DNA from 3 places in the Carboxylicivirga caseinilyticus genome. Region 2 is predicted to be linked to each of the others. Evidence: riboswitches for the same ligand, from Rfam matches in the RefSeq annotation. Region 2 holds a riboswitch; each other region holds the start of a gene.

Region 1 (4,805 bases), on a different contig from region 2:
GACCCACAAAGTAATCGTGTTATTGTGGAAGCCTCTGAACAAGATAATGCAATTGTTGAATCTACAATTGAATCCCTTGGTTATTCGTATAAAGGATTAGCATAAAACTCGATAATAATATAAAAGCCCTGCAAACTAAACCATCTGTTTGCAGGGTTTCTTTTTTATTGAAATATCATCAAGTAAACAAAACTAGTCAGTCGTGCTTATTCATAAATTGAATCCTTTACAATTCTAAAACCAATATACCCTTCACGAACATTCTTGTCTTTAAAAGTCTTTAAAAGCTTATCGTCACCACTTTTCCAGGAATTACCCATTGCTATATTTTCACCATTCTCATTACTGCTCGAAATCCATTCCGAAACATTCCCATTCATGTTAGGAACTTCCATTTTTTTAACTTTCTGACTTTTCACATTATCAACCTTACTGCTTTTGACAGATGGACCAGGACAATATTGTTGAGCACAATACCACTCAGGCAATGTTGCTAACCGATAGCTCATTTGGGTTGGTTTACCTTTTTTCATCAATTCATTGTTTTCGATAGTTGTTCGCCAAATACAATAATACATTGCACCTTGCCTGGTAACCCCAACTACCGGATAATCGTCATATTTTTTGTCGGTAAAATAGTTTTGGTATAGTGTATACTCTTCACTGTTGATTGGATATTCATTGGCCATTGCAAAAGTATCTATCAGATTCGATAAAACATCTGCCATTTTGCATGAGACAATATACGATTTCAAGTCTTTTCTTAGTTCTTCAAAGGGTTTCGATTTCAAATCCACCCATTCAAGATTTCCATCAGGGTGTGCTTTCAAATAATCAACAAATGTTCTGAATTCTTTATTCGTAATCTCATTACTAATAAAAAAGGAACGCAAACTAACTTTTACTTCTCTGCTATCTGCTGAATTTTCATCCTGAAGAATTATTTCACCAGCTGGAATGAAAGTCATATTTTTTAATTTACTCTGCCCCAATGTCAAACCAGACCAAAAAAGCATTAATAGAATGACTATTTTTTTCATAGTTTTAATAATGTTGTAGTTTAATTATTATGTAATATTCAGAACTCCTAAATCTAACATTTATTGCTTATTTCTCTTTTAAATTAAAATGCTGATATCAAGTCCCGTATTGATTCATTTAAAAACTGAGTTTTGAAACATGAACATAAGCCACGGTAATGTAATAAACAACATTCATCTCATTGCATACCAATCTTACTTGATATGTTCACTGTCTATCCTTGCGGCACTACTTACTATCCTGAGTCTTCAATCGTCTACACAAACATCGACCATTACACATCCTAACCTCACTACGTCCAAATCTTTTTATTACTTTTGCATCACTAAGGTGCGCAAGCATAATAGGGAATCCGGTGCTCAGTAAGATGATATTCCGGAGCTGTCCCCGCAGCTGTAAGTCTCAATGTCAATAACATTATGTCACTGAATTTTAGATTATTCGGGAAGACGTTATTTGATAAGGGATGAGCCAGAATACCTGCCTTAGCATATAAACTTCGGGGTAAAGTAGTCAGATGCGCACGCTTGTGCTATTAATTCTTTCCACTTCCCTCCTGAAGATAATTGTTTAACTTTTAATGCATAAACAATGCAGGAGATTCAAATCAAAGGTATTGATCACACATTAGATCAAGCAATTACTGAAAAAATTAACGGTAAAACAAAACCGTTGGGTTCATTGGGCCAATTAGAAACCATTGGCGCCCAAATTTGTCGCATTCAACAAACTTTACATCCGAAGCTGAACCAACCGGCCATATTAGTTTGCGCGGGTGATCATGGTATAACCCACGAAGGGATTAGTCCTTTTCCGCAGGAAGTAACCTTTCAAATGGTAATGAATTTTCTTGCTGGCGGAGCAGCAATTAATGTATTCAGCCGTCAACATCAGATTAACCTTTTGGTAGCCGACACCGGTGTTAATTACGACTTTGAAGCTAATGATCAATTAATAAACAAAAAAGTAGCTAAAGGAACACGTAATTTTGCCGTTGAACCAGCCATGACATTAGAAGAATGTAGCCTAGCAATGCAAAATGGTGCTGATATTGTTACAGAATTACATCAAACAGGTACCAACATAATTGGTTTCGGTGAGATGGGCATTGGCAATACAACCTCTGCTTCTGCCCTTTTGTGTAAATATGCCAAAGTAAAACCAATTGATGCATGTGGTGCAGGCACCGGATTGGATGACAAAGGCATTCAGCACAAGGCCGATGTAATAACCAAAGCTCTTGATTTACACAAAAGCATAACTGATCCATTAGAAATTTTGGCTTGCTTTGGCGGTTTTGAAACAGCTACCATTTGTGGAGCCATGTTAAAAGCAGCCGAATTGAATATGATTATTATGGTAGATGGATTCATTGTAACATCAGCCTTACTGGCGGCTTACGCAATGCAACCACAAATACTGGACTATTGCATTTTCACGCATCAGAGCAATGAAAAAGGCCATCAATACATGCTTAAACATTTACGTGCAAATGCCCTTTTAAACATAGGCATGCGCCTTGGTGAAGGAACCGGAGCAGCAGTTGCATACCCATTGATTCAATCTGCGGTTGCCTTCATTAATGAGATGAGTAGCTTTGCTGATGCGGGCGTAAGTAACAGATAACACTATAAGCTATTAGCCGATAGCTATTGGCTAATAGCCTATTTCTCTTCTATCTTATAACTTAATAATAGCCATGAAGGAACAATTCAACCTTATATTAACTGCATTCGGTTTTTTTACCCGAATACCGATCCCTTTTAACATTGCATTTTCACAGGATAATCTGAACAAATGTAATCGTTATTTTCCTCTGGTTGGATATTTTGTGGGAGGATTATCAGCTCTTGTATACCTTTCAGCTTCTTACTTTCTGCCCGAGTCATTATCAATTTTGTTATCAATGGCTGCAAGTATCCTTCTGACTGGAGCTTTTCATGAAGATGGATTTGCAGATGTATGCGATGCATTTGGAGGAGGCTGGACGAAAGATAAAATTCTGACTATCATGAAAGATTCCCGTATTGGAGCCTATGGAGCCATTGGAATCATTCTTCTCTTGTTAACAAAATATACAGCAATTAATGACCTTCCTTCAGACATCATTGCCTTGTCGTTAATTACAGCTCATGTAATTAGTCGCTTTATGGCTGTATGGACTATGCATAGTCTTGATTATGTGCGCGAAGATGAAAGTAGTAAATCGAAACCAATAACAAAATCTTTGCAATCTAAAGATCTGTTTATTGCACTTGCCCTAACCATACCTTCTCTTTTTCTTTTAATGGATTTTAAAGTTCTTGTTATTATCCCAATTTTAATAATTAGTAAATTACTATTGGAACGATACTTTAAAAAATGGATAGGAGGATATACAGGTGATTGCCTTGGAACCATTCAACAAACAACCGAACTTTTAATTTACATTTGCCTAGTTGCGTTATTTCAACAATCGAACCATTTTTCATTTTTTAACTGATGCAGGAAATCTATTTAATTCGTCATACCACTCCAAAGGTTGAAAAAGGTATCTGTTATGGTCAACTTGATTTGGATATTACTGATAGTTATGAAGATGAACTTAAGCAAATTAGAAATACAATTCTGCACAAGCAATTTGACGATGTTTACTCAAGTCCGTTAATACGTTGTAGAAAGTTAGCCAACGATTTGTTTGAAAATGTATATATCCAGATTGATAATCGAATAATGGAACTCAATTTTGGCGACTGGGAAGGAAAACCTTGGAAAGAAATCGAAAGATTGAGCATTGATAAGTGGTCAAACGATTTCATTAATCAGAGTCCACCAAATGGTGAAAAGTTTTCAGAGTTAATCAGTCGGATAAATGAATTCTTCTCTATACTGAAAGAAAAAGTTCACAACAAAATTGCTATTGTTACACACTCAGGAGTAATAAGGGTTGTATTGATGAAATACTTATCCATTCCACCCGAAAATATTTTCAATCTAAATCTGAACTATGGCTGTGTTATTAAACTCACAATACACGATGGAGGCTATCATCAGGTTGAATTTTTAAAGGGATAGATGACAAAAATAATACTTATAACAGGTGGACAACGCTCAGGTAAAAGTCGATTTGCCCAGGAGTTGGCATTAAAACTAAGTGCAAATCCTGTTTACCTGGCAACATCGCGTATTTGGGATGATGAACATCGTCAACGCATAGTTCGTCACCAAAATGATCGTGGTCCTGAATGGACAAACATTGAAGAAGAAAAGCATTTATCAAAACACAGCCTGGAAGACAAAATTGTTTTGATTGATTGTGTAACTCTATGGCTAACCAATTTCTTTTTTGATAATAAGAGCGACATTGACCAATCACTACTTGAAGCAAAGGAAGAATTCAATAATCTTATACAACAGGATACGACCTTTATCTTCGTTACCAACGAAATTGGTCTTGGTGGCATGCCTGAAAATGACTTACAACGAAAATTTACTGATCTACAAGGCTGGATGAATCAGTACATCGCTCAAAAAGCAGACGAAGTATTTTTAATGGTTTCCGGAATACAGTTAAAAATAAAGTAACTTTTCTCCTCTTCTGTTTTTACTTTAACACATATAAAAACAGAAGGGACGCTTCACAACGTCCCTTCCTCACACAACTAAACCTTTAATCTACGTCCCACCACAGCTTAAAAGTTTAATATTTTCAAAATTATGGTTGAAACCATAATTTTGTATCCATTTCATCTCCACCAATTGCATCACCAGCACTCTTATAATTT
Region 2 (4,805 bases):
GATGATCGGGACTAAAGCGCGGATAATCGCCATAATGAGTGTTGCAATGCATGATACCTTCCGCATCAAAATAAGTTGGAAACATACACAAACGACGCTCCCAGTGAGAATTGGATGCTAATGCCATGGTTGCAAAATGCCAGTATTGGTTATCAGTAGCTTTTACGGTCATTCCATGACCGGCACCATTGGTGAATCCACCGGGTTTAAAACTCACCGGATTGCCTTCCATGTAGGTAAAGGGTCCTTCTGGCGAATCTCCAATATAGGCACCATCGGCATATACATTAAACTGAGTGCCGGGCGCAGCATACTGAAGATAATACTTGCCGTTATACTTGGTCATGGAGGCACCTTCCATATAACCTTCTTTGATGGTTGGATGAAAGTTATTCTCACCGAAGCGTTCCCATCCATGCTCTTCTTCATTAAGATTAATCAGGTCCTTTGGTTCACCAATCTGAAGCATTCGGTCATCTTTATTCAGCTGTTTTACTTTAATAGGATGAACATTTGATGATCCCCAATACAAATAGGTTTTTCCATCATCATCAATAAAAAGCTCTGAATCCTGTATATTATTTGAAATGGATGCTACAGAAGACCATTTGCCGGATTTAGGATCATCGGTATAAAGAATGCTTCCGTAACCAGCAGGATCACCGGCAAAATAAATAACAGAATCTTTATAATTAAATGCCGTAGGTGCATTGGAACCTTCAAAAAACCATTGCTGCGGACGAATAAAATCCCAGTTAACCAAATCAGTTGAATGCCAGTAACCAAACGAACGCGTTACAAACATATAGTATTCACCTCTGAACTCAACCACTGCCGGATCAGCTCCCGAACGATAAGAAATATTCCAGGCGGAGTTATAAATCATGTAAGTGTAATCAATATCAAGCGGATTACAATAGGTTTGAGGTATCGGATCCTGAGCATATACAAGTGAACTAACAAACAGTAAGGCTAAACGTAAGGCATTCTTTATCCGGTTCATTGCTAATTTGGATTTAATTAAACTTTTAAAATTGATTCAATGAGGTCGTTTGGTTTTTTCATATTTGAGATTACCAACTTACATTAATTTCCATAAATAATCCAAAACTTTTTCTTGAAGTTGGTTCAATTCTGTCCTAATTATTTTTCAAATTGGCGCTTCGCCCAAACCCGACTTCATTTCTTGCCTTGATGCAAGAAACGAAGCAAAGAAAATCAAGGCTACACCTGTCTCACTAAAAAAACTACGGTCAATTGACTGAAATCGTTTAAACTCGTTGACTACGCTCAACTCAAACAGTAAACGATTTTTAATCGTCAATTCAACCTTGTTTTTTTGCTCGCCAACTGAGGCCTGTTATACACAGTAGCTTTCTTTCATTATCAAATATTATTTAGGACGCAATTGAAGTTGGTTAATAGATTAGTGATGAATCAGTAATAACAAATCCTTCACATTTATTATAGCCTGATAATTTTATAAAATATACCACACACTTATATTTTAAGTTTGCGCATTAAAAATCTTTTCTACCTTTGCGACCGATTACGGTAAATCCGGTCATTCAAATCGGATTGAAAGGGAATCAGGTGAAAATCCTGAACAGTACCCGCTGCTGTAAACTCCATTTTGATGAAAGGCACTACTTGCCACTGATCGTTTCACGCGATTGGGAAGGCGTCTTTCAGGAGTGAGTCAGAAGACCTGCCATAGTCAAAGGTATCGTAGCTTTCGGGAGTAAAAGCGAAGAGACAGACAGGTAATTCTAGACAAATCTATCTATCTTCTCCATTTTCCTAACTGCTACAAATAGTTTAACCATTGAATAAATTATTTGTAAAATGAATTATTTAAAACGTCTCCTTATTGGTGGCTTTTTATCAGGCATGGCATTTTTGAAGCCAGTTGCCCAATCAACCGACACATTAATTGTGATAACTGAGGTGAACATCACCGAAAACCGTTTGAGCAATTTCAATGCTGGCAGCACTGTTTATCAGCCTAATCAACAACTTTTAATGCAAAGATCAACACTGGGCATGGATGAAGTTTTACAATTCCTTTCTCCCATGAACATTGATGCTTACGGAACAGGATCATCCAGTATTAATGCACGGGGTGCTGGAAGCAACCGAACCCCTATCCTATGGAATGGTTTTAACTTACAAAGCATCGCCAATGGCGGCACCGACATATCAACCCTTCCCCTACTGTTTTCCGATGATATTAAAATGGAGATGGGTGGAAACTCTGCCCTTTTTGGAAGTGGAGCCGTTGGCGGTGTTATTTATCTTAATAACAAAGCCCGTTACAATGAAGCCAAAAAATCGTTTATGACCATCAATGCCGGTAGTTTTGGACGATTCAACGGAGCTTCAGGTATTCAGTACGGAAACAAAAATTACAGCGGTGTTTTACGCACTTATTATCAGCAGGCCGATAACGACTTTCCGTTTACCGGAGATTACACTTCTTCAGGGGTAACAACTACCGTGGATAAAGACCTGCCTAATGCCAATATGCATCAGTTTGGAGTGATGTCGAACAATCATTTTCGATTGAAGAACGGACAAAACATCAGCATACATTTATGGTACCAGGATGTGGATAAGCAAATTGCTCCAACAGTACGCGACATGGCAAGAGGAAAAACTTCGGATGCCGAACAACGCGACCAGGCTATACGTGGAGCAGCAGAATGGAAAGCACCCCTTAAAAATGGAGTTGTTACCGTTCGAACAGCTTTATTCTCTACCGAAACCAATTATCAAAAACCATCTACTTCTGATACCACCAAAACAACAGGACTTTCTTCTATCAACGAGGCGGAGTTGGATCTTAACTTCACCCCCTGGTTAAAGTGGAATTTAGGACTGAATTACACCTACGAAAAAGCTGAATCGAGCTCTTACGAAGGCGAAAAAGGTCGCAATCGTTTTGCCACATTTACTTCGTTTGGTATTAAGAACAAAAAAAGCGGAACCTTTGTGACTTTAAACGGACGTGGCGAAAAAGCCGGTGACAGCGATTTCACCATCACTGGCAATATTGGTCTGACACAAAAAATAGTGGGCGGATTATCAGCCAAAGCAAAAGCCGGAACCAGCTATCGTATACCAACCTTCAACGATTTATATTGGTCGGGGGGAACTCAGGTTGGAAACCCAAATCTGGAAGCCGAAACCGGATTTAACTATGAGGCCGGTCTGCATTATGAGCAAACTGTTGCTTCAACCGAATTTCAGGTGCAGGCTACCTGGTTTAAAAACAGCCTTGAAAAATGGATTAGCTGGGGACAACTTGAAGACGGCACCTGGACGGTATTTAATCAGGATAAAGCAGAGATTCAGGGACTGGAAATACATGCCGGTATAAACACCAAAATCAACAAAGCCAGCATTGGTTGCAACATTAATTATACCAACCAGGATGCCGTTGATCCTGACACGGAAAATCTGCTGCCTTATGTTCCTAAATCAAAAACAGCTGCTGCCGTATTTGGAGAATATAGAGGTTTGCGCTTAATTTACGCTCACAGTTTTGTCGACGAACGATATACATCAGCCAGCAATTCTACTTTAATGCCAAAGTATAACATTGGTAATCTGTCATTCGAAAAACGATTCGATGGACAGGTAGAAACTGCACTGACCTTTAAAATCAATAATATCTGGGATACAAATTATCAGACCCGACAATACTACCCAATGCCAGGCAGATATTTTTTACTTGGCATTCAATTGAGTTTAAACTAATTTCATTGCATGATTACATCTGCCAAATATAAATGGATAGTAGCACTAACACTGGTGGTGTTAGTGCTACTTTCTTTTATAGCATTAACCCTGGGGCCGTCTAATGTTTCTTTATCGCAGCTTTGGATGAGCTTTTTCAACCCTAACGAGGCTGATGCCGGAATTGGGCAGATTGTATTACAAATAAGAATGCCACGTATTGCAATGGCATTACTTGCGGGAATGGCCTTATCCGCTTCCGGTGGTGCTTTTCAATCAGTATTTCGCAACCCCATGTCCGATCCTTATGTTCTGGGCATCTCATCCGGAGCTTCAGTAGGTGCAGCCATTGCCATTGTTCTGGGACTTCAGGCCGGCATGTTCAGCATTCCTTTCTTTGCATTTCTGGGTTCAGCATCTGCACTGGCCATTGTTTACTGGTTTGCCTTTAACCTAAAACAGTCGGAACAAAACACCTTGTTACTGGCCGGTATTGCCATGAGTTTAATGCTGGGTGCCGTTGTTTCGTTGTTACTGGTGATTAATCGCGAACAAATGGAAAGCATCTATTTTTGGATGCTGGGCGGATTTAATGCCATAAGCTGGAAACAAATTTATATCGTTTGTCCGGTGGTACTTTTTTCGCTGGTGATGCTTTTCAGATACTGTAAAGACCTGAATTTACTGGCCATGGGAAACGAAACAGCCCATTCATTAGGAATCAATGTTAAACAAAAAGTGGCCATCATCCTGCTTATTTCTGCTTTGTCAGTTTCCATTGTGGTGTCGTACAGTGGCGTAATCGGTTTTGTAGGATTGATTGTACCGCATATGGTGCGCTTCTTAATTGGTGCCGACAACCGACGATTACTACCATTATCTGCCTTATGGGGTGGTGTTTTTCTGATTATAGCTGATACCCTGGCCCGCACGCTTGTTCAACCGGGCGAATTACCTGTTGGCAGCATAACCGCTTTGTTCGGAGCTCCTTATTTCTTCTTTATTCTAATCAAAAAAAGCCGTCGCCATGTTTAAAGTAAAGAAGGAATTACAAAAACGCTCCATCG
Region 3 (4,805 bases), on a different contig from region 2:
AATGGTAAATAACTTTATGGATGTTGTAGTGCCGGTTGAACCTTTCATTTGAATAAAGTCGTTCTGCATATCTACCGGACTGAGGTAAAAATTAAAAGGCGTGGATATTCCTTTGTATACTTTAGCTGCAACTTGTGTTTTTTGCTCAATATCACAAACCATATCATGCAATTGATTAACCAATTGCAATGCTGTTTCTTTTGATTCAAAACTGCCAATATCCCTATAATATTCTAATAAATTCAAAATCGGTTCGATGGTATGATCACTCCATATCTCAATGGAAGGGATTTGTAGGAACGAATCAACTATGGTTTGATAGGGGACTTTAAGTTTATCAGGATTTAACTTTTTTACAAAAGCTTCATAGGTAATTACCTCGTTGTTTAAACTTCGAAAAAGGGCATAGACCTTAAAAAAAGTAAGTTCGGTATATGGAAGAAAATGGAATATGGGAACATCCTGAGCAGTTATCTTACATTCATTGCCTTTATCTGTAGCTAAACCAGTATACAAACGAGCCAGTCTGTCCATGTACATTTCATAAACCTGTGCTGATGAAAAATCAAGTGGTGAATAGTTAAATGGTATTGAATCAACCCTATGATTGAACAAATAATCCATGGAAATATTAAAATGCGAACACAATAATTTCAATTCACTTAACGACAATTCCTTATCACCTCTAATTCTGCGATAAGTTGAATCGGAACTGATTCCTAATAAGTCACCTATAACATCGGCTAACCTTAAGTTCGGATCTATCTTCTTCTTAATTTCCTCAAAAAGCTGTTGTTGAATCATTGGATTTATTAATGAAAAATCAATAAATAAACTAAAACTATTTGCAATAATCCGTAAATATAAATCATATCAAATGGTTTATTGCAGAAATCAAGAAGAAAACCTTCAGTTACCAACATCATACAGTCCCGAATTTACTGAATATCCTTAAAAGCCTCCTTACCCTTTTCGAATTGTCGTTTTAGTCAGGCACTCTTCTAAAGTACTTTTGAATCTATCAAATCATTAAAAACAAATACAATTAATTAAAAACAGGAGTCATGTTAAAGAATTTTCTAATACTCATGCCACTAATAATCTTGGGTGGATTTCTATTCGGTAAATATGAAGCTTCGTCTGTTAATCATGACCATTCAGTTAAAAAAGTAACTGAGATGCAATCAATGCACTTGAAAACTTCAAACGATCAACGACTAATTAAACCCATAAGGTTGTGTGGTAATACAAGCTCAGATTTATTCTGACAGATGAACTTCCAAAGTAAGTGAAGTATTGTAACTTTCCCATAGTGTGTCATCTATCTTCTTATGTATGGTGACAAATAACAAAACAAGTCCAGCTTTTTTAGGTGTAAATGTAAACACTCCTTCTTCATTGGCATATATACTACTTTCTCTAACATTCTCAACATCATACAAGTCCTCTATTCTTTTCTTTTCGTAATGCTCATTGTTATAAACCACCACAATTCGGGCATTCGCTACAGGTGTTCCATCATGATAAACTTTAAACTCAGTTTTCTGATTGAAAATCATTTCATTGGGTGATGATAATGGTATAATTTCAACTCCTTTGCCAACCAAATGAGTCTTATAATTAGCATTTCCCTTCATCAGATAAGTATCAGCACTACTGTAATATTGAAGACTTGTTAAGGTGCCTTCATGCTTTTTTATTTCATCAGAAAAATAAAGCTTGCCATCGGCTGTTTCGATTGCCTTGTATTTGGGTCCTTTACGCAAAGCAGCATGAATTCGATAGGTTCCTTCGCCAGATATTACCGGCTCGAGGTAGCAGGCTGCACATGTTTTTGCAGTTGGTTCCAGAACCTCCTCTCCATTAGGTCCAAACATGGTATAAAATGGAGCCACCATGGCAAAATCTGCCTGAAAAGGAAACTCAGTAAAGGAAGATTCTATTTGCAATCGGTTATGCAATATAATAAACTGGTTAGGCTTTAAAAATGGCACATGAGCATCAACAATAAGAGTATTGAAAACACCTAACAACAAAACTAAAAGCACTACTTTTTTCATTGATATTTATTAAAGATTAAACATTCATCACAAAGTAGATGCGGGAAAATGAAAAGAATTTTTCGCGAAGTTATTATCTTCTGCCTTTCTCCCGAAAGCTACGATACTTATATCCGGCAGGTCTTCTGACTTGTTCCTGTTTTATCGCCTTCCCATTCATTCATACAACAGTGGCTTGCATGATAAAACATTTCATTGGAACTTACAGCTACGGGGATAGTTCCTGACTCTAACAGGATTCCCTTTTAATCGATAAGAACCGAATACGAACGCAAAAATATAGAAAGAATGTGTGAAACCTTACTAAAGACAGATAGATATTTTAAAATTATATTAGCTGACATTACCGTCCATTTTTTCTTTTTTAACTATGCCTCTAATAACTAAATTATAAGCCACCACCCTCTGTTTTTAAACATCCATTTCTTAATTTTCTCGTTTTTTCTCACAAAATATCTTAAAACCCACACATTACAGAAATAAAACATCATTTTATAGCAGTAGCATTGAATTACTCTTTCTATCTTTGCAACTTCAAAATAGCTGTTTGGGGGGACATGGAATCGAACAGTTGTATTTAAGAAATTAAATAAAACACAAACAGTAACAGCTATGGAAAAAAGTATCCATAAAGATCAGGTAGAACGGTTCGGATCCATTCTACTGGAAATTGGTTCCTTACTTATGAGTTACGGAGCCAACAGTATGCGAATCAGAGTAACACTTAACCGAATAGCTAAAGCCTTTGGCTATAATCTTGAGTTATTGATTACTCACCGTGCTTTAATGCTACATATCGACGACAAAGACGATCAGCACTCATTCAACCAACTAAAACGTACTTCACCCCATGGGGTTAATTTCCGTCTGGTTAGTGGCATCAGCAACATGAGTTGGCGCATTGTAAGTGAGAAATGGTCGTTGGACGAAATTGAGAAAGAGATTGAGCGATTAAAAAGCCTTCCACATTATCCCCGAATCATTATACTCTTACTGGTAAGTCTTGCCGATTTATCATTTTGTCGTTTGTTTGGTGGAGGAATGATTGAAATGAGTATAGCTTTCGGAGCTACCTTCGTTGGCTTATTTGTTCGTCAGGAGGCTGTTAAAAAAACCTTTAATCCATACATATGTATCTTTTTTGCTTCTCTTGCTTCTTCATTGATATCAGGTTTAGCTGTTAAATTCAATTTAGGAGATCATCCTGAATATGCATTTGCAACCTCTGTTTTATACCTGATTCCAGGAGTACCATTAGTCAACTCCTTTTCAGATATTATTGATGGTAATATTATGAATGGAATTGTGAGAGGTATGCACGGAATGGTAATCGTTTTATCTATCGCACTGGGATTGGCTTTATCATTATTAATTTATCAGATTTAAGAGATGACTGTACTTTCAATTTTCGAACATATGTTATGGCCTGCACTGGCCTCAATAGGATTTGCTGTTTTATTTAATGTACCCCATCGTACTTTAATTGTAATTCTGGGAATGGGAGCAGTTTGCGGCCTCACCAAATATGTTACAATGGAGTTTGGTATGCATGTAATTACTGCCAGCTTTTTAGCTGCAATTGTAGTAGGATTTTTAAGTATCAGTGCAGCACAAAACAAACTCTCACCCATGTATGTATTTGCCATCCCATCAATCATTTCGATGATACCCGGGGCATTTTCATACCGTACCATGCTGGGTTTAATACAATTAACACAAGATCTGAATCCGGATCAATACGTAGAAGTGCTGCATAATGTAACCAGTAATGGTTTAAATGCTGTATTTGTATTATTGTCCATTTCTGTTGGTGTTTCAATTCCCATGCTATTGACACGTCATGAGTCTGCTCGTGAGATAGTAGCTTTGGTTAAACGAAATCCATAAGAATTACATTGCCTTACCCTTTTTATAATGAAAGTGGGTGGCAATGGTTTCAATCGCTATTTTAATGGCTTCTCCAATAGGATACATTTTTTGTGCCTTATTATAATCGACAAACTGCAACCGCTGATAATAATCGGTTGCTTTGGGACCCAATGGTTTTAAGCGAAGTATTTCATTAGCTATGACTACCCCATTCTGATGTTCAGTTTGTATGGTTTTACAGGTGGCAAGAACACGTTGATCGTATTTATTTACACGATAGGTATATCCAAAAATTCTGCAGATTAGTCCCCTCTGCTCGTAAAACATGCATCCAATTCTGGAACCATTGATGGAGAATGTATCCAAAAGAGGACAAATAGCAGAATTATTAACCTGATCAATTCGAGATAAAATATCGTTGGATAAATCATTTTTAACCAAATGGTATGCCAATGGATAAAACTCAACTGGTGTTGCCTCAATATTGGAGGTTGTACAACACTTTATGCAATTATTAGCACAGCTAATACCGGTTTGTTCTTTTAGTTTTTGAACGTCTTTTTCCAGTGTTTTGAATAATCTCTCAACAGCACGGACTTTGTGCACTATGGTCATAAAATATTCATCAATATGTTATCCAAATATATGCGAAAGAATGATAACTGATTCTGAGTAACTCAAATATTTTTATGAATTAAAAAACACTAATAACATGCACTTTTATCTCTAATATAAAGTTCTTTCAATAGTATATTTCAACTAATAAAAAAGTTAGATTAACTTTAATCTCATAAAAGCAATTATCCTAAAAAAGGTCAGGAAACCATTAATTATCCTGACCTTTATAGAAATATAATTATTGAATAATCAACTCAT

Evidence for each region. Region 2 has a riboswitch for cobalamin ahead of ACRD62_RS19055 (TonB-dependent receptor plug domain-containing protein). Riboswitches for the same ligand answer to the same signal wherever they lie in the genome.
Region 1: it holds a riboswitch for cobalamin, as region 2 does, so the genes downstream of both, cobT (nicotinate-nucleotide--dimethylbenzimidazole phosphoribosyltransferase) here and ACRD62_RS19055 (TonB-dependent receptor plug domain-containing protein) in region 2, are expected to answer to the same signal.
Region 3: it holds a riboswitch for cobalamin, as region 2 does, so the genes downstream of both, ACRD62_RS09495 (DUF4198 domain-containing protein) here and ACRD62_RS19055 (TonB-dependent receptor plug domain-containing protein) in region 2, are expected to answer to the same signal.

The regions. Positions count from the first base shown of each region.
Region 1 is NZ_JBNGOX010000061.1:11,329-16,133, forward strand. It holds gene ACRD62_RS21190 (permease) at 1-105, shown strand, start outside; gene ACRD62_RS21195 (SUMF1/EgtB/PvdO family nonheme iron enzyme) at 207-1,040, opposite strand; cobalamin riboswitch at 1,353-1,543, shown strand; gene cobT (nicotinate-nucleotide--dimethylbenzimidazole phosphoribosyltransferase) at 1,633-2,667, shown strand; gene ACRD62_RS21205 (adenosylcobinamide-GDP ribazoletransferase) at 2,741-3,523, shown strand; gene cobC (alpha-ribazole phosphatase) at 3,523-4,095, shown strand; gene cobU (bifunctional adenosylcobinamide kinase/adenosylcobinamide-phosphate guanylyltransferase) at 4,096-4,605, shown strand; gene ACRD62_RS21220 (SusD/RagB family nutrient-binding outer membrane lipoprotein) at 4,736-4,805, opposite strand, start outside.
Region 2 is NZ_JBNGOX010000047.1:37,276-42,080, reverse strand. It holds gene ACRD62_RS19060 (family 43 glycosylhydrolase) at 1-1,003, opposite strand, end outside; cobalamin riboswitch at 1,536-1,730, shown strand; gene ACRD62_RS19055 (TonB-dependent receptor plug domain-containing protein) at 1,846-3,759, shown strand; gene ACRD62_RS19050 (FecCD family ABC transporter permease) at 3,769-4,773, shown strand; gene ACRD62_RS19045 (ABC transporter ATP-binding protein) at 4,766-4,805, shown strand, end outside.
Region 3 is NZ_JBNGOX010000014.1:100,625-105,429, forward strand. It holds gene ACRD62_RS09490 (helix-turn-helix domain-containing protein) at 1-804, opposite strand, end outside; gene ACRD62_RS09495 (DUF4198 domain-containing protein) at 1,260-2,060, opposite strand; cobalamin riboswitch at 2,159-2,339, opposite strand; gene ACRD62_RS09500 (threonine/serine exporter family protein) at 2,673-3,446, shown strand; gene ACRD62_RS09505 (threonine/serine exporter family protein) at 3,450-3,947, shown strand; gene ACRD62_RS09510 (YkgJ family cysteine cluster protein) at 3,951-4,544, opposite strand; gene ACRD62_RS09515 (DUF4838 domain-containing protein) at 4,786-4,805, opposite strand, start outside.